DNA from 4 places in the Paenibacillus sp. NRS-1782 genome. Region 2 is predicted to be linked to each of the others. Evidence: riboswitches for the same ligand, from Rfam matches in the RefSeq annotation. Region 2 holds a riboswitch; each other region holds the start of a gene.
What was found. A riboswitch is a leader RNA that binds a small molecule or an ion and turns the genes downstream of it on or off. The one in region 2 is predicted to bind cyclic di-AMP.

Region 1 (5,621 bases), on a different contig from region 2:
AGATAAATCCTATTTAACAGGTTCAAACCTTAGATTGCGGAAGGCGTTACTTTAAGAGTCGACAAATTTTCCAGCTTCGGCAAACCGATACGATAACTTCCCCGGGTTTCGATACCACCTACGCCACGGCTGCCACTAATCGTCTGATGAAACAAGTCGCCCATGTTCACTGTATCACGGATCGACGTAAAGGCAGCCTTGGCAGCCACATATACCGGGTCCAGCGCGTGAATCAGTATACGCCCTGGTGAGCTGGCAAAGTTCGCTCCTGCACGCAGCAGCGCTTCAAAATGGGACTGACACGCTCCCGCCACAATCGTCAATGAATCCAGATGACGTTCATATTGTCTCGCTACCTGGATCGCCGCCACAAAATTTTGCGAATTTTTATAGCTTTTCAGGCTATATAAATCATAAGGCTGTGGCTGCTTCAACACCCCGTCATGTCCGGTAATGACTACGATATCCGGGCGAATACGGGGAAGCAGACGATACAACGTGTCGGCCATAGCTGATTCGTGAACATGATGTCCCTCTGCAGGAACGCGAAGCTGCTCATATAAGCTGAGACATTTTTTCAAATAGCCGGGGTCCCCATCCAGATGAAGTACCTTGCCGGGCATTTCAAAATACGTCGACTCCACCGGATCACTCCACTCCCCGATCAAAGCCGCCTGACTGCGGGCTGCTTGCTTCTGTCGTGCCTGCTGCAACAGATTGAGAGACTCATCCGCCTTAATATGGGCCTGCCGTGTCTTCCCGCTAATCTGGTCTGCAGGCACCTTGACCAGATCGTTCACAGGGGAATCGGCAAGAAGCCGAAATTCCGTCCCTTTAATGATCGCTTTATCCCGCTGGATGTCCTCAACGCGAAACGTGACATCTCCGCCATACGATTTTCGAACGACCAAGTCTCCTAAAATCATCACACTGTATCACCCCTCCCATATCGTATGGGTGAATGCACAGTTTGGTTCCTTATCATGCTCAAGAGCTTATACAAACCAGCCACAACCGTGCAAAGCGCAACCAGAGACTCTCTGATTGCTGCTAAGCGATAGCTCGTACGTCAGGTCAGGAAATCCCGGCTTCCAGCAACACAGCGCTCAGACGCGCAAATTCCTCGATACTCAGCGTCTCGCCCCGACGGGAAGGCTCTATGCCTGCCTGAAGCAACAGCGGCTCCAGCGTGTCCCTGTTCTCTTTGGTAAAGAAGCGGCTTTTCAGGTTATTCGAAATGGTCTTGCGACGCTGGGCAAATGAAGCATGTACGACTTCGAAGAAATGCTGCTCGTCCACCACCTCTACCGGAGGCACTTCCCGCACACGCAAACGGATGACCGCCGATTCTACATTCGGCTGGGGAATAAATACCGTATTCGGTACGATGCAGACCAATTCGGGTTCGCTGTAATATTGCACTGCAATACTCAAGCTGCCGTAATCCTTCGTCCCAGGAGACGCTGCCATACGCTCAGCCACTTCCTTTTGAATCATGACGACAATATTCTCCAGAGGGAGCTTGTCCTCCAGCAGCCTCATCAGAATCGGTGTAGTGACGTAGTACGGCAGATTAGCGACGACGCTCACTTTACTGACCCCGGCAAAATCGGAAGCAAACACCTCTCGCAAATCCAGCTTCAGCACATCCCCATGGCGTACCTTCACATGCTCATAAGGGGCCAGCACCTCTTCGAGAATAGGCAAAAGCCGCTGGTCAATTTCGACAGCTGTAACTACCTTGGCCGATTGCGCCAGCTTCTCGGTCAAAGCGCCAATCCCCGGACCGATCTCCAGTGCGCCCTTCGTTTCGTCCAATCCCGCAGCATTCACGATCTTGTTCAGAATATTTTGATCAATCAGAAAGTTTTGTCCCAAGCTCTTCTTGAACGAAAACCCGTGCCGCTGAATAATTTCCTTCGTGCGCCGCGGTGTTGCTATATTTTGAATCCCTGTCATACGGATATCACATTCCTTCACTTTCAATTTGTGCCAGCGCACCGGCAAATTCCTCACGGCTGATCTGGAACACAGCGAGCCGTTTATGTAACTGCTTACCGTTACAGTAACCAATACCCAGCATATTACCCAAAGCCATACGTCGTGCAGCAGCATTCGGGTGGGTGATCAGCCCGGCGTCAATCAGGTCCGCCCAATCAATTAGCGGATCGGCCCCTTCCACCGTCGTATGCACCCGTGCCAGAGCATGTCTGATCGCTTCAGGCGAGGCATTCTCCACGCCAATATCCCCTTTGCGCGTCGCTTCTGCCTCTGGTATAAAGGCCTGCTTGCAGCCAGGCACCTTGGAGGCGATAATTTTGCGGATACGCTCCCCTGCATGATCGGGATCGGTCAAAATAATGACACCCCGCCGCTCCTGCGCCAGCGCAATTTTGCGCAGCGTCATTTTATTAATGGCTGAGCCGCCCGTTTCTATCGTATCCGCTTCGACAGCACGGCGAATAGCGACCGTATCATCCCGACCCTCTACCACGATCACTTCCTTGATCATTTGCGTTTCCCTCCACTGCTACACAGTCAGCTATATTCATCTTTCCCTGCTTTTGAAAACAAAATAAGAAGAGGGTATCCTCTTCTTAGCATGGCATAACTATGATGTTAATACTATCGCATTGCCCTAAACATATACAACACGTTTTTAGTTCATTTCAGGCTTCACGGGTCCAATCACATATACGGTTTTACCGTGCTTGCGACCAAACTGATTGGCTTGACTCAAACTCTCATAATACACATCGATTTTGTGGCCTTTAATTGCGCCACCGGTATCCTCCGCACGGCGGAAGCCCACCCCTTCAATATATACCCACCAGCCGATTGGAATCACACTCGGATCGACAGCGATGGTGCGTCCTTCCGTGACACGCGTGCCGGATGCGGTACGTGTACCGATACCTGGCTCCTGTGACGAATAGGCCGTCATGGAGACGTTTTGTAATACTTTGTTATATTTAAAATTCACACCTGCTTTACGGACAGCATTGTCCGAACTAACCCGTGTTGCCTTAACGGCATCTTCAGGACCGACAGAAGCAGCCAGAACGACCGGTTTTTTCTTCGTTCCTACCGCAATCACCTTATCCACACGATTCTGTGCGACTTCCTTGTTTACCAGCTGCTTGGATACCAATTTTCCGTCATGGTATACCTTTTGAACATGCTGGACCACAACACCCGTTTTACCGCTTTGGATGACCCGATTATCACCTTTATAGAGACTTGGATCGGCCGTTTTGATGACCTGATAAGGTACCTGTTGCTTCTGTTCAACCTGCTGTTTCTTCACACGGATGATTTTTATGTCCATGTTAGACGAAACAGAAGCATCCAGAGCAGGATAAACTTTATCATTTGACGATAATTTATAGCCCGAGGTGCGAATGGCACCCTCTACTGTATTTTCTGTTGTGTACAATTTTTTCGTCTCGTTGGCTAAGGATAATTTGACCTGATTGGCACGTTTGATGACTACGCGATCCCCATCCTGTACTGCTCCGTTCAGCGGCATCGAAACCGTATCATGCGGCTGAAGTGAAATCGAATGCTCTTTGAGCAAATCTTGGAGCTGGGATTGCCGGGTTTCTACCGCAGATGCCTTACCATCGATGACAAAAAAGACCTGTTTTTTAGATTCAGTGTACACCAGAATTGAAATCATAATCGTTAGTGCGATTAGAAAAATAGCAACCAAAGCAGCCTGGCGCACATTTTCTTGCTTCCAACGCAATACGTAAGACATGCTGGATGAGCGTGACTCATGGGTCTCCTCTTTTTGGAAAATGCCCATTTCCTCCGTCCTCCTTACATAGCCCGCCGTCTGGAGTAAGACATAGTTGAGATTGACGTGACTATAACAGATTTTCTACAAGACAAGCCCGTAATGCGACTGTCCTGCACCATGTACCCGTCTTCGCGGCATGCTGTCCTCCCCTGTTTAATCACAGTATGATGACAGATTTTCTTTTATTCACAACAAAAAAAGCCAGAAAAAGAGACTAGAGAGCTCTTTCGTGGCTTCCGGCATGTGCGAATATGCGGAAAAATCATGCACGAGATGGCTTCTCTCTTGTTACGCTTACGGGGTTAGCTGTCGGGTTCGGACGTAGAGAGACGCCCTAGCTTGGGTCAACCGCTCATGGCGGTCGCCTTCGCATTCACCCCGAAGACCCAGAAAGAAATCGAAATACGGCCCCTCCACCTGTTCAATCCCATCCGGGAAAAGAATTTCGGTCGAGCCGGCTGGACGGAAGAGACGTTCCCTTCTTGCCATACGCCGGACGTACTGTAAGCCATATCGGTTCCCCCGTTCCCTGTAAAAGGGACTCAGCGAGACTGGTTCATGAAATGAGCTGTTGATGTTTACACTCAAACAACAATTCACTGAAAAGATGATATCCTGTTTCTATGCATGTTGTAAAGCAGGTTTCAAGTACATTTTTTAAAATATTCGGTTAAAATATTGTAATATTCTCGAGTTTCCTGCAACAAATTCATGATTAGCTTCGTCTATCTCTTTATTTTGATCGATTCCTTCACTTTTTCACTTAATGTCAAATCGTTCCAAGGCATTTTGGGTCGTTATTGACACTAATTCCTCCACCGTAATTCCCTTGATTTGGGCAGCCGCCTCTGCGACCAGTCCCACGTGTGCGGACTCATTTCGCTTCCCGCGGAACGGATGGGGCGTTAGATAGGGAGCGTCCGTTTCAATGAGCAGACGGTCCAGCGGCACCTGTGCGAGTACCTCCTTTGGCTGCTTGGCATTTTTGAACGTTATGGGTCCGCCAAAAGAGAGGTGAAAGCCCATATCCAGCACCATTTTAGCCGTCTCCCAGCTTCCGGAAAAGGAATGCATGACTCCGCCAACCTCACTCGCCTTTTCTTCACGCAAAATCTTAACAATATCTTCATGCGCATCCCGGTTATGGATGACAATTGGCATGTGCAGCTCACGAGCCAGTCCAATCTGGTTGCGTAGCACCCGATGCTGTACATCCTTCGGTGATGTGTCCCAATAATAATCCAGACCAATCTCCCCGATCGCCACGACTTTCTTATGACTGCATAACGATGCAATCCATTCCAAATCCCCCTCCTGCATCGTAATCGCATCCTGTGGGTGCCATCCAATTGCCGCATAAATAAAATCATACGTCTCAGCCAATTTCATCGTGGATGGAATCGTCTCACGATTAAATCCGATATTAATCATGCGGGTTACTCCCGCTTCGACAGCACGTGCTATAACTTCTTCCCGATCTTCGTCAAATTGCGGCGCATCCAGATGGGTATGAGTGTCAAATAAATTCAAAATTCATGTCCCCTTATTTACTTTTATTGGCATATGTTTGTCTATTGTTTGACAAAATAATTCCTTATTTCGGCAGGAAGCTTGTCCTTTACCCCATCCAATTTGTTTTGGGGATAGTACATGTGATATTTACCCCGGTGAATACCGCTAATGGAGCGCACAATTTCCGATACTTCGGAAATTTCTCTCACTTCTCCTTTACGTCCAAGCAGTAAAATCTGGTTGTCCGTCGAGCCACCCTGCCGAAACACATCATAAGGAAGATCCGTCGGAAAATCAATTTCCAGAT
Region 2 (5,621 bases):
ACAATCATCAAACAACCCGGCAGCCGCCATGGGGACCTTGGCACCGCGTGTTTCCTCGGCAGGTGTGCCGTATACTCGTACTTCTCCACCGATCTCGTCAATGACCGATTTGAGGCCAACAGCCGCTCCTGTACTCATCATACAGATCAGATGGTGTCCGCATGCGTGTCCCAGACCTTTCAGGGCGTCATATTCTGCTAGAAAAGCGATGACCGGACCGGGTTTTGCGGCTTTATAAGTCGCAATAAAAGCCGTTTCGATACCTAGAACAAGAGCCTGCACTTCAAATCCGTGAAAAGCCAATTCCTCTTTTAGACGAGCAGCCGCCAAAAACTCCTCATTCCCCAGCTCTGGGTTTGCGCCAATATATATAGAAATATCCTTAAAACTTTGGGCATGCTGCTCAATGGTACGTTGGATCGTCTGTTTAAAATCCATGCTAAAAACTCCTTTATATATGCTGTAATGTAGGTACTAAGCTAGAGTGCTGAATTTGTACTATAACATTCATTGCATAATCATGCATATTCATTTATAATGACACAATCTTATTTATTATAAAGAATTTAAGGAGAGAAAAAAAGATTGAAAAAGGCATATCGTTTTACCGCCCTTATTCTGACGGCGGTTATCTTGCTGTTGGCTGGTCTTCCGATGCTTACTGCATACGGGACGGAAGCGAAGACACAGTCAAAACTTGTACTCGGCATGAGTGCCGATTTTCCGCCTTATGAGTTTCATAAAGACATTAACGGCAAGGATACCATTGTAGGATTTGACGTTGATATCGCCAATGAAATTGCCAAGGATCTGGGTGCAGAGCTGGTCATTGAGGACATGAGCTTTGACTCGTTGCTGCCTGCCCTGCAAAGCGGTCGTGTAGACCTGGTACTGTCTGGTATGACACCAACGGATGAACGCAGAAAGAGCATTGATTTTTCGGATGTATACTACCACTCCAAGCAAGTCATTATGGTACGTCCGGAGGATAAGGACAAATATCCGATGATGGCTGCTTTGAAAGGCGAGAAGATCGGGGCACAAAAGGGCAGTATTCAGGAAGAGATTGCTCAAAAAGTGCCCAATTCCTCTGTAACTTCGCTGGATAAAATCTCCGACCTGGTACTCCAGCTTCGGACACAGCGTATTAACGCTGTCGTGATTGAGGATACAGTTGCTAAAGGATATACGTTGGACGGTACGGTAACGCTCGCCAAGGCGGTGCCAGAGGATGAGGGAGCAGAAACCGCTGTAGGTATTCGTAAAGGAAATGCTGAACTGCTGGCCTCTGTAAATAAAACGTTGACTCGCCTGAAAGCAGACGGTTCTATTGAAAAGTTTTCCACAGAAGCGAGTGCGCTCAATGCGGATCGACAGGTTTCATCCAATAACATCGTGGATATATTTTGGAAATATCGCAGCTTTTACGTTACGGGTATCGGCTACACGTTGTTGCTGTCTGCGCTCGGGGTACTGTTCGGATTTATCATTGGTCTGATCATCTCTCTGCTGCGGATGAGTGGTGTACGTATCATTGAATGGTTGGGTACGGCCTACGTAGAGGTACTACGTGGTACACCTATGCTGGTACAGCTTATGATCATCCATTATGGGGTTGCTTTGACGCTGGGCGTCAATTTTACGCCACTTCAGTCCGGTATTATTACGTTATCTCTGAATAGCTCGGCTTATCTGGCTGAAATTTTCCGTGCAGGTATCCAGGCAGTGGACCGTGGTCAGATGGAAGCAGCTCGTTCACTCGGTATGGGACGAGGCAAAGCTATGCGTCACGTCATTTTACCGCAAGCGTTCAAGTCTGTACTGCCTGCGATCGGCAATGAGTTTATTACGATTATTAAAGAGTCCTCCATCATTTCTACCATCGGTATCGTGGATATTATGTATCAGGCCCAAGTCATTAAGAACATCACCTACGAAGGATTAAGTCCGTTCGTCATCGCGGCTGCTATTTATTTTGTAATGACATTCAGCTTGTCGAAGCTGTTGGGTTTATGGGAAAGGAAGTTGAGAGCCAGTGATCACCGTTAAACAACTGCGTAAATCGTTCGGCAAAAGTGAAATTTTAAAAGGCATTGATATAGATATTGCCAAAGGCGAGGTTGTTGTCGTCATTGGCCCGAGTGGTTCGGGGAAAAGTACATTTTTACGTTGTATGAATCTGCTGGAGCAGCCGACCGACGGGGAGATTTTGTTTGAGGGCGAGCCGATCACAGCTCGTGGTCATAACATTAATGCGACTCGTGAAAAAATGGGGATGGTGTTCCAGCATTTCAACCTGTTCCCGCACAAAACGGTGCTGCAAAATCTGACGCTTGCGCCAACTCAGGTTAGGGGCCAGTCTGTGAAGGAAGCTGAGAAAATTGCGCTGGAGCTGCTGCGCACCGTTGGACTTGAAGACAAAAAGGCCACCTATCCAAATCAGTTATCCGGTGGACAGAAGCAGCGGATTGCGATTGCACGCGCCTTGGCGATGCAGCCGCATGTAATGCTCTTCGATGAGCCGACTTCGGCTTTGGACCCTGAAATGGTCGGGGAGGTGCTGGACGTGATGAAGAAACTGGCTGAGGGTGGCATGACGATGGTCATCGTGACCCATGAAATGGGCTTTGCCCGCGAGGTAGGAGACCGCATTATCTTTATGGATAACGGTCAAATTGTGGAGCAAGGTACACCGGAGCAGGTTTTTGGTACTCCAAGCCATGATCGTACCCGGGATTTTCTTGCCAAGGTTTTGTAAGAAATGAGCTTGTAAAGGCTATGAAGAAAGCTCTCCGCGTTGGAAGTTTGACGGGGGGCTTTTTCTTTTTTTTGTCATCCTCGTTCATATTTTTGTAACTAATTTCGATTTCATGATGACAAAATTGTAACACATGTAGTATGATGTTCAAGGTTCCCAACATTTTCATGCAGATAAGGTTACAAAATTGTGATATTATGCAGTGAGCCAAAACTTACCGGGGCAGCAGACAGCTACGACAGACGCTGAATGCGGGACCCAAAACCATGGGAAGTGCGGGGGACGTAACAACGGCAGTAACTTCTGATCCGTCTTCATACGAATGGATGGAAGGTTGCCTAGGGGTGAATTGCATTAAGCATAGGGCTTCTCCTGAGTCCGAATCCGACAGCTAACTTCGCAGGCATAACAGAGGAGGTACATATCTTTTGAAACATCTGAAACGTATTGGAAAAACAATGAAATTTGCGGTGCTGGCAGTAGCCATTGCAGGATTGGCGCAGACAGCCGGGGTAGCCGACGCTGCTTCGCTTCATACGGCCAAGGAAGGTGACACCTTCTTTTTACTTGCTCAACGTTACGGGGTATTTGTAGAAGATCTGCAAAAGGAGAACCCGGATGTTGCCGCCAGCAATATATATGCAGGAATGCAAATTAAGGTGCCGGACGAGAACAAGTTAAAGGCCGCTTCGGATTCGAAGCCTCAGCTTCTTTCCGAGAAAGCGCCAGCAGGTGACGGTCAACAGGTTGAAGCATGGGGCAAAACATTCAACTACAGAAAAGTAGTTGACGTGAAGGCCACAGCGTATTCCGCAGCAGCCAGTGAAAATGGAAAATGGGGAGCGGTGGACTATTTCGGAAATCCGCTTAAGCTCGGTACGATTGCGGTAGACCCCAACGTAATTCCGTTGGGTACGAAAGTGTTGGTTACAGGCTATTCCCACCCGGGGCTGCCGGATCAATCTTTTGTAGCAGTAGCACGTGATAAGGGCAGCGCCATCACGGGTAAACGGATTGATATTTTCATTCCAGGCAGCCCATCTTTTGTGAGTGACTTTGGTTTTCAGAATGTGAAGCTGTATGTCATTGATAAATAGACTATGTAAGCAAATGAATTAAGTGAACATAATATATATTATGTAAACTATAATCAAATAACGTAATCGCAGGTTCAGATCATATATGGGTCTTGTCGATTAGTAAAGGGCTGTCTTGACCGCAGAATGCATCTGCTGACAAGACAGCCCTTTACTGTTATTTCCGCTCCGAGGTGTGAAGTAGCCGGGGAACCGTGACAAATTTGTAGCCCTTGGCTTTCAGCGACTGAATGAGACCCGGCAGGGATTGAACAGTGCCTTTCAGATTGGAGCTTTGACCTCCACCTGCGTGCATTAAAATGATAGAGCCTGGTCCAGTAGCCGGGATCACATTACGCTGAATTTGTGTTTTACTGAGTCCCTTCCAATCGAGGGAGTCTACGTTCCAATTGACAATCATGTAGCCGTGACGACGCGCCCATCGGATCTGAGGCTCCGTAATTTCACCATAGGGCGGGCGGATCAGCTTGGGTCGAAAGCCTACAGTGGCCTCCAAAATATGTTCTGTTTTCTTAATCTGGTTGCGAAAGCGTTCCGGTGAAGCCTTCCTAAAATCCGGATGGGTATAGGAATGGTTGCCTAAGGCATGGCCTTCACGTACGATACGGCGAATCATGCCCGGGTGTTTTTCCGCACGGTGACCGACAATAAAGAAGGTGGCTTTGATCCCATTCGCATGCAAAATGTCCAGAACCTGCGGCGTATACCGGGAATCGGGCACGTCATCAAAAGTCAGGGCAATTTGCTGAGTGTGCGGGCCGCACATTTTGAAAATATCCGCATGTTTTTTTCGAAGCATGGCTAATGTGGGAGTGGCTCGTTCTCTGCTCTTATGTGCTGAAGAAACAACAGTCGCTTCCTTGGAATGAGTCGTTCCGATATCGGGAGGCGCATCCGCGTGAACGGGAAAACTCGAAAATGCTAGTAACAGTGACATGATTGGCAATATTCCCCTGTACGGCATATGTATCCCCCTTTCCGTGCAGTGGTTCCTTCTGTTGCTTTCATTTATTATGTACCTGACATGTTGAAATTATGCTGCTGAACAGGTTAGACTATTGAATGGTTGAGTGGAAATGCAGCACAATACGGATGTAAGTGCAGATCACGAAGCTAAACGAACATATTCTATTAAACCTGACCGAAAACAGCAGTATTTTCGCAGCTTTTAGCCTTTAAATGGATTCGGTATCCAGTGATTACTGGTGTATAATGGGGTTGCAATTCATATTGTACAGAGATGGAATTAAAGGAAGGATGGATCAAAGTGACCGACTTGTTTACTCCTTATCAATTAAAGGGACTCTCTTTAAAAAATCGAATTGTAATGCCCCCCATGTGCCAATACAGTGTGGAGGCCAAAGATGGAAAGCCAAATGATTGGCATCATGTCCATTACGTTAGCCGGGCAGTAGGTGGCACCGGGCTGATTATTGTGGAAATGACAGCGGTCCACCCGGATGGACGCATTACAGATCATGATCTGGGTATTTGGAGTGACGAGCATATTCCTGCATACCGTAAAATAGTGGAGGAAGTCCACAAGTACGGTGCCAAAATCGGAATTCAATTAGGTCATGCCGGACGAAAGGCTGAAGATGCCGACTTGCCTGTTGCACCGTCCTCGATAGCTTTTAGCGAACGTTTCAAGGAGCCGCATGCTTTGACGACAGCCGAAGCCAGGGAGCTGGTTCAGGCTTATAAGGAAGGCGCGCGCCGCGCGGTGGAAGCCGGGTTTGATACAGTAGAAATTCATGGCGCTCATG
Region 3 (5,621 bases), on a different contig from region 2:
GGGCGAGTTGCTTTTGCAGTTCAGCCGTAGAAGTGGCTTTAGACTTTATAGGTTGTGTTACCTGTTCTTTATTTTTGCCCATATCTGCGGATTGTGACGATGGATTGGCGGCAGAGTGATCCAGTATGCCGGTGCCGCCACTAAAAGCCGCACTCATGGATTGAGCCATAGTTTCAAATTTTTTGGCGTCGATCGCACTCATCCCGAATAAGACGATGAAAAGAGCTAGCAGAAGGGTCATCAAGTCGGAATATGGCAACAGCCAGCTTTCGTCGGCATGCTCCTCGTGCGGTTCATGTCTTTTTTTACTCACCGGAATCCCCATCCTTCTTGATCAGGGTAGCCCGTTCGGTTGGAGTCAGGAATATCGTCAGCTTCTGGCTGATCGCAATGGTGGATATACCTGATTGAATTGAGAGCAGGCCTTCGACCATCATCAATTTAAGCTCCACTTCTTTTTTGGATAACCGTTTCAGCTTATTGGACATTGGATGCCACAGGACATAACCTGTAAAAATACCAAGCAACGTCGCAATAAAGGCTGCCGCGATGGCATGAGACAGCTTGGCCATGTCACTAAGATCGGCCAGAGCGGCAATCAGACCTACGACGGCACCGAGTACCCCGAGTGTTGGAGCGTACATACCAGCCTGAGAGAAAATCAGCGCGCCGGAGCGGTGTCGATCCTCGGTAGCGTTAATGTCCTCCATTAGAACATCCCGCACGAATTCCTGATCATTACCATCAATAATCATACGCATACCACCACGCATAAAGGGATCGTCGATCTCCTCTACCTTGGATTCCAGCGCAAGCAGACCTTCGCGACGGGTAATGGATGCCCATTCGGTAAACGTGCCGATGAGCTCTTTACGGTCCAAAAGCTTTTGTTCGGTGAAAATAACCTTGAACAGTTTTGGAATCCGTTTGATTTCTTCCATCGGGAAGGCCATAAAAATACTTGCTGCCGTTCCGACAAAAATAATCATGTAAGCAGCGGGGTTGTTGACCAAGTTGATTACTGGCGCGCCTTTGAGAATCATCCCGACGACCAATGACACAATCCCGAGTACAAGTCCGATAATGGTTGAAATTTGCATGATACACCTCATCCATGAGAATAGATTTTGAATCCTTTCATGCCGCTGGGGTCGTCCTTGCCCCAGGCACGTCATTACAAGACGGATTATAGTATTTATCGACAAAACTCTCTTTTTTGTTAAGTACGAATTTCCGGTATAATAAGGTGATTATGTAATGAATGGCGGAAGAATTGGAGGAAATGGCATGGGAGTGAAGCACGGACGGGAGTATGAACAAATTTTGAACGATTTGACAGAGGCTGTGGGACGCATTCCAGATAGCTATGAATTTTTCGAAATGGAAGCAGAAGATTGGGACAGGCTGGACCCGGCAGGGCGTCAGGAAGTCAATGAAGCGCTGGCTGAAGACCTGTTTTATGCGCTGGGTACAGAGCCCGTTATCGCTGTGGGCAGCGGTGTTGTCATCTATGAACCGGAGCAGCACCGTATCTATGTGCTCATTGGAGATGAGGAGTTGACGTCGGTACCTTTGATTTGAGCAGGCCGTTTAATGGATTTATCAACGGGGCCGTGGTAATATGGACACCAATATATCGTAGTTTTGGTCGCATTCAAGCGGCTGAAAGGCTTCCGTATAAACAGGGAGGAGTCGTATCATGCCTTTTACACAAGAAGAGATTGAAGCACATCTAGAGAAGCTGGAGGGCTGGGAACTGGAGGAAGGACGATGGATTGTCCGGAAATATAATTTTTTCAGTTTTATGAAAGGGATTGCATTCGTGGATGAAGTTGCTGCTATATCGGAAGCATTTAATCATCATCCATTTATTACGATTGATTATAAGACCGTGACCCTGCGTTTAACCTCCTGGGATGACGGTGGCATTATGGCCGTGGATATTAAGGAAGCCCAACAATATAATGAAGCTTTTGAGAAAATGCGTAGCAGTCATTGAACTAATCGTGGCCTACCGTATGATAAAAGCGCCTTCGATATACAACAATGCAGTTGTATGCCGAAGGCGCTTTTATCATAGAACACGAGGCTGGTGGTCGGGAAGATACACCATACAATGAAACGGCTTCTTGCCATCGGGAGTCTGACGTTCATAGGTATCCGTAAGCTCAAATCCGGCAGCCTTGTAAGCCCGGATGGCGCGCCCATTCCAGGTCAGCACCTCCAGATCAATTTCATTTTCAGGGTTGCGTCGTCTGGCTTCCTCGGCAATGGCACGGACAAATTCGGCGCCTCTGCCATGCCCGCACAATCCGGGATGCATTCCCAGACCTAGCCGGGTCACGCCAAGCATCGGGAAATATTGAGCAAATCCGGTTAGTATGTTCTCGTCATCCAGTACAGCTACATATTGCTCCTCGCGGAGCGTGGGGCTTCCAAATTCGACCTCAAGCACCTTCATTTGTTCCCAGGGTAGCCAGCCGTATATATTGTAGGGTGGATCATAGCGCCACTCACATATCGCAGCCGCCTGCTGCTCGTCCATCGGCACGATTCGGTAGTTAGATATTGAGGCCGGCATGTTTTCCCATCCTCCTTTTACAATACTTAAACTATTAACAACAGATTGTAGACAAGTTGCAGGGGATTGGCAAGCGTGTTTATTTCATGCTCAAGTCGGGTATACATTCAATAAGAAGGCTTTACTGCTCATATGCTCCCTCGCCGTGACGGTAAAATCGACGATGTTCGCAAAAACTGAAACCTTTTGAGGTGTCAGTTCGTCAGTAAAATTAACGTTTCTGATGTTGCGGACATAAAAAGCCGCAATTCGATTCCGGCCAGAATCAAATTGCGGCTCAGGTTAGCTTGCTGTTCGTTAGTTATTCTACGTTGTCGTCATCAGGAGTTTCAGAAGCTACAGCGTGGTAAGCATCTGTACTCATAATTCTTTTGGCACCGACATATCGGTTAGCGTAATAATTTTCGTTCAGTGAGCTAACAACTACACCACGTGAAGATGAGGAGTGGGCAAATTTCCCTTCACCCATGAAGATACCTACATGGGAAATGCCTCTACCTGTGGTGTTGAAGAACACCAGGTCTCCAGGTCTCATTTCATCGCGGGATACGGAAGATCCCATTTTGAATTGTGATCCGGATTGATGCGGCAGTTTAATTCCCAATTTTTGATATACATACATTGTGAAGCCGGAGCAATCGAATCCGTCGAGTGTAGTGCCTCCGCTTCTATAGCTCGTTCCTTTGGTATCTTGGATCACCTGGTCCATCTTGGAGTCTGCAAATGCACTGCCGCCACCGAATGTAAAAGATGTAAAGGCAATGGCAAGACCCATGACTGCGATTGTTAGTTTCTTCTTCAAAAAAAAATACCCCTTCCAATGCCTGCGAGGTTAGCTTAAGGATTCGGTAGAAGGTTCCCCTATGATCACTCTGTTGCGAGATCAATTCACCCAAACTGGTTCCCCCGCTTCCTAGGTGCCAGGAATTAGGCTTAACTTAAGATGTGCACCTTGGAGAGCAGTATTCACGATAACGATATTTTTAAGGTAAAGGTTACAATAAAGATTACAAAGTTGTTACTATCAGTTCACTGCGATTATTGTAACAAAGTTGGCTGGCTTTGGCAAATGTTTCATCGCAAAAAGTTACAAAAAAATCTGCTCCCTTTATCGAGGGAACAGATTTTGCTAAGAGTATTCAGTTAGGTGCCGTTTACATGAATAGAAATGGATATAGATAGTCTCCTTCCGACAGCCAAAAATTGCTCAGGAGGAACGGAGTGGGGGTTCAACCTCTGCCGGAGATATCAGTATGCCATAGGCGGTACTGTGAACTGATGTGCCATAGCCTGACCAGACTGGTAACAAAATGATACGTTTGCTGGAGAATGAGTGCCAGCATGCCAGTCCAAATCATCGCCACCATGCCGAATAGGCCAAGGACAAGCAACACACCTGCGCCGAGCAGAAGCGAAATACCGATAGCCGCGAGGATTTGGCGAAAGAAGGCGAGCAGCGACGACAGTATGGCGTGACCACCTACGGTGCCTAGCTGCATGTACAGGATGCACTGGCGGATGAACCAGCCATAAGCGATCCAACCGATGGCATAGGGCAGCACATGCAGCAGATAGGCGGGAGATTGCAGCGCCCCGGCTACGATAGGGTAGAGCCTCGGTACCATCCAGAAAGCAGGGAGCAGCAAGAGCCCAAGCTCGATGACGTAATAGATCAGCGATGATAAACCATGACGTTTCATTCCACGGAAAAAAGACAGACTTTGTGGCTCGGTCGCATGGGTGTGCAGACTTTGGTATATTCCCGCCCGGATGAAGGGGGTAATCAGTATACGCAGCACCGTTGCCCCCAGTAGTATCCACAGATACATATGAACCTCCCGGTTGTCTGTCAGGGCAATCTGGCTCTCCATCCAAAATAAGGTCTGCCCCAGTTCATTTTGCCCCTGATCAGGGTAGCGCAGTAGTAGGGGAGTAACGGCGGATTGTACCACCCGATAGAGAAAAACGCCCCATAGCAGTCGATACAAAAATAGAATGATGACAATATAAAATTGTATGCGCACAAGCGCCCAGCCTTCTTTTATAACGGTACGCATCTATAGACACCTCACCATGACAGACTTCCAAGCAGTGTCTCCAGCAGCTTGGTTACACTTATGCTCCAGCGGGTCTGTGTTTTCTCGTTCAGTTCGGCCTTCAGGTTGTTGTTGATATGCTTGTTCTCCAGCGCAATCGTGTACAGTGGATCAATAATCACATGGGAGACTGGAGATGCACTGTTGAGTCGATAGGTGGTGCTTTTGCCCATGCCGTCCCAAGCCTTGAATATCGTTGTACCGTCCTTGAAGGTAATTTGAACAGGGACCTTGGGATAATCTGCCCCTTTTTTGCTGAGTGTAATGGTTGCTTCGTATCCGTTGTCCAGCTTACGGTTCGTAATGCGATCCACTGAAAAATCCGCCATCTGGCCGTCGTATACATATTGTTCAAAATAGTGGCTCCATGAACGTCCGGTGACTCTTTCGACGATACGCTGAAAATCCTGTGAGGATGGATGCTTGAATCGGTAGGTCTGGACGTAGGTACGCATAATTCGGTCCATTTTTTTCGCGCCGACCTGGCGCTCAATGCCACGCAGCACCAGCTTGCCCCGAGAATAGGCATTTTGTGCATATTTAGCAGCTGAGCCGTACTTCCAAGACTCACGGTTTAACGGCTGCGGGGAAGATACCTGTCCAGACTGTAACGGCAAGTTGGGGATCAATCCGTATTCTTGCTCCATGAGCCGTTCCTCTGCATAAGAGGTAAAGCCTTCATCCAGCCATGGCTCCTCGAATTCGTTGTTTGCCACCATTCCATAGAAATATTGATGCCCAATCTCATGAACAACTGTCCGCTCCAGATTATAGCCTGGATTCAGGTTATCCGCCGCTGCAGCCGTAATGAGTGTGGGATACTCCATGCCGCCCGCGCCGCTGCCTGCTTTGGGTGGTACAACGATGGACAGGGTCGAATATGGATAAGGCCCGTACCACTTGCTGTAATAGGAAAGAGCGGCCTTGGCTGCGCTCATATAGCG
Region 4 (5,621 bases), on a different contig from region 2:
CAAGACACAGTTAAAAAAGCATCCTGACACGTTTTTGACGTGATTGGATGCTTTTTTTGTTATATAAGCTGAACTAAAATATCCTTTTTCCTAGCCGCAGGAGCAGTTGCCTGGATCGGCTGCTTGTGAGAAGGTGATGAAATAGCCTGTCAGCTTTGCTGTAAAAGCTTCTCAATATCCCCCGTCAGTTTATCTGGAGTTGTCTGTGGGGCATAGCGCTTAAATACGTTACCTTCGCGTGTAATCAAAAATTTAGTGAAATTCCATTTGATCGCTTTGGAGCCTAATACGCCGGGAGCTGTTTGGGTGAGGTAGCGAAATAAAAGGTGCGCCTGATCGCCATTGACATCTATTTTGGCAAACATCGGAAATGTAACTCCATAGTTGATCTGGCAAAACTCCGAAATGTCCTCGCTGGAACCTGGCTCTTGCTTGGCAAACTGATTGCTGGGAAACCCCAAGATTTCAAGACCCTGCTCTTGGTATTGGTCATATAGTTCTTGTAGCGCCTTGTATTGGGGGGTTAGCCCGCATTTGCTGGCTGTATTCACGATGAGCAGTACTTTTCCTTCGTATGTGGACAACGGAATTACGTTCCCTTGCAGGGTTTGTGCATCATATTCATAAACGGTCATGGTTTTCCTCCTAATTTGATATTCTACAATTAAATTGTAAGAAATTTAACGAAGAGTTGCAAACCTATAAATAGATGTAATGCGCCGTTTATCAGGTGCATACAGCACTTTTTCTTTCTCTTTTACAAATAAAGGACAAAAAACGCTCCCCATACGTCAATATTGACATGCCTCTTCATTTTCGAAAAGAGATGAAAAACCGAGCTTGAAGGAGCTGGGAGAAGAATATTTATGTTGTAAGCGCTGTTATTAATCTTTTATGCTCTAAAGACCGATTTATAACCCCGCAGGTGAGCTTTACAGTGTTCCTTGCGCGGGTGTATGATTCAAGACGTAATTTCAAATGAAGTGAATGAAGCAGCAACGAATTGTCTATAGCGCTGAATTTTGCAGTTGCAAAAGCGGGGGAACCAAACGGGATCTATGCGGCTTTTAGAGGGCCGTGTGTCTCATGGGGTGAATTTTCTGGCCAAGTGCCAGAAATAGGGCGACTCTCACGTCCGAATCCGACAGCTAACCTCGTAAGCGTACAGGGAGAGGCAACAAACCGCCGTGTGCAGCCATGGTTTATTTTATCATGGTTACGTAAGAAGCCGGAGGAAAGCCTTTTTCCTTTGGCTTCTTTTTGTTGTCTTTTTATACCGGGAGAGGAGCTACTGATGGAAGGTCGGCTAATCATTGTCACTGCACCAAATGAAACGGGCAGAAATTTTGTGAAATTGCTTATGTTCAAAAAACTGGCGTTTGCGGTTCTGACGAATAGCGCTCAGGAGGAACGACAGCTCAAAAAAATGGGTGTGGAGCATGTTGTGCGCATCAATACGATGCAAGCGGGGAAATGGAATTTTCCCAAAAAAGAAATTGGCTGCGTGTATTTGTTCGAGAACAGCTTGAATCTGACGTGCCGTTTTCTGCAAATATGCCGGCCGCTGACAGCAGATCCGATCTATGTCATTACACACGGCTGTAATCCTCAAGGGATTTATCGAGGTTTGGGAGCGGACCATGTGATCTACACTTTGAACGGAGAGGTGGGTTTCCTGCTGAACGGATAGTCGCTTACGGTGTGCTGGTATACATTAAAATTTGCGAATTTAGTTGCATAGCGATTTTACGAGAGTGTCAGAATGATGAATTAAGAACGGATACGGGAGGGTATGAACATGATGGATATATACATGCTGCTGGTGATGGCTGTGAGTTATGGAATGATACTGATGCTTGTACGCTGGTGTGATGCGCAGACCTCCAAAGGAGGGCGAAAGGGATGATGGTTGTGCTTGCGCTTACGGCTATTGTATTTGTGTATTTAATCTACGCACTCCTGAATCCTGAAAAGTTCTAATCAGCTAAGCAGGATCAAGCGGGCGGGGGACAGCAGATCATGGATGAAACATCAGAGTCAGCGGGCTTTCGCAAACGTGTGCATTCGACTGGTGCGATGAACCCGTCTGTTGTCCAAACGCAGGAGTATTTTGAGGGAGGAAATAGATGATGGAGCTGCTGCAAATTGGAATTGTGATTGTGATATTGCTGCTCCTGGTGAAACCAGTGGGCACCTATATATATCATGTGTTCTCCAATGAACCAAATCGGACGGATCGAGTCTTTGGCGGGACGGAGAAGTTGATTTATAAGGTTATAGGATTGAAAAAGCTGGAGAGCATGCGTTGGACCACGTATGTGATGAGCTTTATTGCTACGAATGTCGTGCTTGTAGCGATCAGCTATGTGCTGCTGCGCTTGCAGGGACTGCTTCCCGGTAACCCGACTGGAAACGGCAATATGGAGGCGTCACTGGCCTTTAACACGGTGATCAGCTTTATGACCAATACGAATCTCCAGCATTATAGCGGAGAAAGCGGGCTTACGTATCTGACACAGATGGCGTTTGTTACGATGATGATGTTCACTTCGGCTGCTTCCGGTTTTTCGGTTGCTGCGGCTTTTATGAGAGGATTGACGCGGCGCGGAGAAGGAATGGGCAACTTTTTTCAGGATTTTATCAAAGCGATTATACGGATTTTCCTGCCACTGGCCTTTGTACTTACACTGGTGCTGGTTGGATTGAAAGTACCGCAGACGCTTCAGCCTGCGGCGGATATCACGACGCTGAGCGGAACACAGCAGCAAATGGCCTTGGGACCCGTTGCTTCGCTGGAATCAATCAAGCACTTGGGGACGAACGGGGGCGGTTTCTATGGGGCCAACTCGGCGCATCCTTTTGAAAATCCAAACCCCTGGACGAATGTGCTGGAAATTTTGGCGATGTGGGTGATGCCGGCTTCACTGCCGTATACCTTTGGGCTATTCGCTCGTAATCGCAAGCAGGGGTGGATTATATTTAGCTCCATGATGGTACTGTTTCTCGTATTCCTAGCCATTACGTACGTATCAGAGAAAACGGGTAATCCGCTGATTCAGGCACTGGGGGTGGATGCTTCTCAGGGTAGCATGGAAGGGAAAGAGGTCCGCTTCGGCATCGGACAATCGGCATTGTTCACGGCGGTGACGACGGCGGCTACGACAGGCTCGGTCAATAACATGCACGATACACTGACTCCATTGGGCGGTATGGCTGCTTTGGGCGAAATGATGCTGAACGTCATTTTCGGCGGTAAGGGTGTCGGGCTGATGAATATGCTGATGTATGCGATTCTGGGTGTGTTTATATGTGGATTGATGGTCGGCAGGACCCCGGAATTTATGGGCAGGAAAATAGAAGGCAAGGAAATGAAGCTGATCGCGATTGCCATTTTGGTACATCCGTTTCTCATTTTGGTGCCGACTGCGCTCGCCTTTATGAGTCATTGGGGATACGATGCGGTCACGAACCCCGGATATCACGGGTTGACTCAGGTGTTATATGAATATGCGTCATCTGCGGCTAATAACGGTTCGGGATTTGAGGGTCTTGCGGATAACAACGTATTCTGGAACACGACAGCGGGTGTGGTTATGTTCTTTGGACGATATGTATCTATTGTTGCACTGTTAGCTGTAGCGGCTTCATTGAATGCCAAAGCACCGACTCCAGTGACGACGGGCACACTTCGCACAGACAACAAGCTGTTTGGGGCGATTCTGATCGGGGTTGTGCTGCTGATTGGTGCGTTGACCTTCTTGCCCGTCATCGTATTGGGGCCTGTGGCTGAGTTTTTGACCATGTGAAGAAGATGAACAGGAAGAAGAAAATGAGAATGAGAATGAATGAACGGGGTGCTTGATCATGAAGGAACAACGCAAACGCATGCTGGATAAAAGCATCTTGAAGCATGCGATCAAGGATAGCTTTATGAAATTAAATCCGATGATCATGATGAAAAATCCAGTCATGTTCGTCGTGGAGATCGGCACATTGGTCGTGCTGCTGATGCTGCTGTTCCCCGGTTATTTTGGAACGGGTAACGAAATGGGCTTTAACCTGGCGGTTTTTATGATTCTGTTGTTCACGCTGCTCTTTGCTAACTTTGCCGAAGCGCTCGCGGAAGGGCGGGGTAAGGCACAGGCTGCCTCTTTGAAAAAATCCAAGCAGGATACTCAAGCCAATAAGCTTGTCGGGGATGAGATTCAGGTGGTCAGCTCGACCGAGCTGCGCAAGGGTGACATTGTGATGGTGTCCCAGGGCGAGATGATTCCGAGCGATGGTGAGGTGATTGAAGGTCTTGCCTCAGTGGATGAATCGGCGATTACGGGAGAATCGGCCCCGGTGATCAAGGAATCGGGTGGTGATTTTTGCTCGGTAACCGGCGGGACGCGTGTGGTCAGTGACCGGATTAAGGTGCGGATTACGACAGAACCGGGCGAAACGTTCATTGATAAAATGATTTCGCTCGTGGAAGGCGCACAGCGCCAAAAGACGCCGAACGAGATTGCGCTGAATACCCTGCTGATCAGCTTAACGATTATTTTTATGATCGTGGTGGTGACACTGGCACCGATTGCTCGTCATTTTAACATTGACTTGCCTGTTCCCGTGCTTATCTCGTTGCTGGTCTGTCTGATTCCGACCACGATTGGAGGACTGCTGTCAGCCATCGGGATTGCTGGTATGGACCGGGTCACCCAGTTTAACGTGCTGGCGATGTCAGGCAAGGCGGTAGAAGCATCTGGAGACATCAATACAATGATTCTGGACAAAACGGGTACAATTACCTTCGGTAACCGGATGGCGAGCCAATTCGTGCCTGTAGGGGGCGTAGAAGAGGCAGAGCTAGTCAAGTGGGCTGCGATGAGCTCGATGAAGGATGAGACGCCCGAGGGGCGCTCAGTTCTGGAGTTGATGCGCAAGCAGGAGTACACACTGGATGAATCCTTGGCAGCAGGCGGGACCTTTATCGAGTTCAAGGCGGAAACCCGGATGAGTGGTCTGGATCTGGCCGATGGACGAAAGGTACGCAAGGGCGCGGTGGACTCTGTCCGGCAGTGGGTACTATCGCAAAACGGTAGCGTCCCAGCCGATCTGGAGGAAAAAGCGAATCAGGTGGCCTCTGAAGGAGGTACGCCGCTGGCTGTCGCGCTGAATGATCGGATATATGGCATTATTTATTTGAAGGATACGGTGAAGCCGGGCATGAAGGAGCGGTTTGATCAGCTCCGGGAAATGGGTATCCATACGATCATGTGTACCGGGGATAATCCGCTGACGGCTGCGACGATTGCGCGGGAAGCGGGTGTGGATGATTTTGTGGCTGAAAGCAAGCCAGAGGATAAAATTGCGGTTATTCGTCGTGAGCAGGAGCTGGGCAAGCTGGTTGCCATGACCGGGGACGGGACGAATGATGCTCCTGCGCTGGCGCAGGCTGATGTGGGGCTTGCCATGAATAGTGGCACGGTTGCAGCCAAGGAAGCCGCCAATATGGTGGATTTGGATTCCGATCCGTCCAAGATTATTGAGGTGGTCGCTATCGGAAAACAGCTACTCATGACACGCGGTGCATTGACGACATTCAGTATCGCGAACGATGTTGCCAAATATTTTGCCAT

Region 1: another riboswitch for cyclic di-AMP. It lies ahead of ACIFQM_RS14100 (G5 domain-containing protein); the one in region 2 lies ahead of ACIFQM_RS02840 (3D domain-containing protein).
Region 3: another riboswitch for cyclic di-AMP. It lies ahead of ACIFQM_RS00100 (C40 family peptidase); the one in region 2 lies ahead of ACIFQM_RS02840 (3D domain-containing protein).
Region 4: another riboswitch for cyclic di-AMP. It lies ahead of ACIFQM_RS01285 (hypothetical protein); the one in region 2 lies ahead of ACIFQM_RS02840 (3D domain-containing protein).

Annotation. Positions count from the first base shown of each region.
Region 1 is NZ_JBITPH010000038.1:11,566-17,186, reverse strand. Features, by position in the region: gene yabG (sporulation peptidase YabG) at 30-926, opposite strand; gene rsmA (16S rRNA (adenine(1518)-N(6)/adenine(1519)-N(6))-dimethyltransferase RsmA) at 1,075-1,959, opposite strand; gene rnmV (ribonuclease M5) at 1,967-2,512, opposite strand; gene ACIFQM_RS14100 (G5 domain-containing protein) at 2,660-3,808, opposite strand; cyclic di-AMP (ydaO/yuaA leader) riboswitch at 4,078-4,360, opposite strand; gene ACIFQM_RS14095 (TatD family hydrolase) at 4,562-5,332, opposite strand; gene ACIFQM_RS14090 (HD domain-containing protein) at 5,374-5,621, opposite strand, start outside.
Region 2 is NZ_JBITPH010000009.1:132,850-138,470, forward strand. Features, by position in the region: gene ACIFQM_RS02825 (M20 family metallopeptidase) at 1-438, opposite strand, end outside; gene ACIFQM_RS02830 (ABC transporter substrate-binding protein/permease) at 586-2,049, shown strand; gene ACIFQM_RS02835 (amino acid ABC transporter ATP-binding protein) at 2,036-2,758, shown strand; cyclic di-AMP (ydaO/yuaA leader) riboswitch at 3,005-3,179, shown strand; gene ACIFQM_RS02840 (3D domain-containing protein) at 3,187-3,855, shown strand; gene ACIFQM_RS02845 (polysaccharide deacetylase family protein) at 4,013-4,819, opposite strand; gene ACIFQM_RS02850 (NADH:flavin oxidoreductase/NADH oxidase) at 5,123-5,621, shown strand, end outside.
Region 3 is NZ_JBITPH010000001.1:13,980-19,600, forward strand. Features, by position in the region: gene motB (flagellar motor protein MotB) at 1-313, opposite strand, end outside; gene motA (flagellar motor stator protein MotA) at 306-1,100, opposite strand; gene ACIFQM_RS00085 (hypothetical protein) at 1,288-1,581, shown strand; gene ACIFQM_RS00090 (4a-hydroxytetrahydrobiopterin dehydratase) at 1,700-1,999, shown strand; gene ACIFQM_RS00095 (GNAT family N-acetyltransferase) at 2,075-2,581, opposite strand; gene ACIFQM_RS00100 (C40 family peptidase) at 2,883-3,383, opposite strand; cyclic di-AMP (ydaO/yuaA leader) riboswitch at 3,388-3,525, opposite strand; gene ACIFQM_RS00105 (hypothetical protein) at 3,811-4,638, opposite strand; gene ACIFQM_RS00110 (M1 family metallopeptidase) at 4,650-5,621, opposite strand, start outside.
Region 4 is NZ_JBITPH010000004.1:80,617-86,237, reverse strand. Features, by position in the region: gene ACIFQM_RS01290 (glutathione peroxidase) at 150-635, opposite strand; cyclic di-AMP (ydaO/yuaA leader) riboswitch at 1,004-1,179, shown strand; gene ACIFQM_RS01285 (hypothetical protein) at 1,295-1,690, shown strand; gene kdpF (K(+)-transporting ATPase subunit F) at 1,903-1,980, shown strand; gene kdpA (potassium-transporting ATPase subunit KdpA) at 2,130-3,806, shown strand; gene kdpB (potassium-transporting ATPase subunit KdpB) at 3,865-5,621, shown strand, end outside.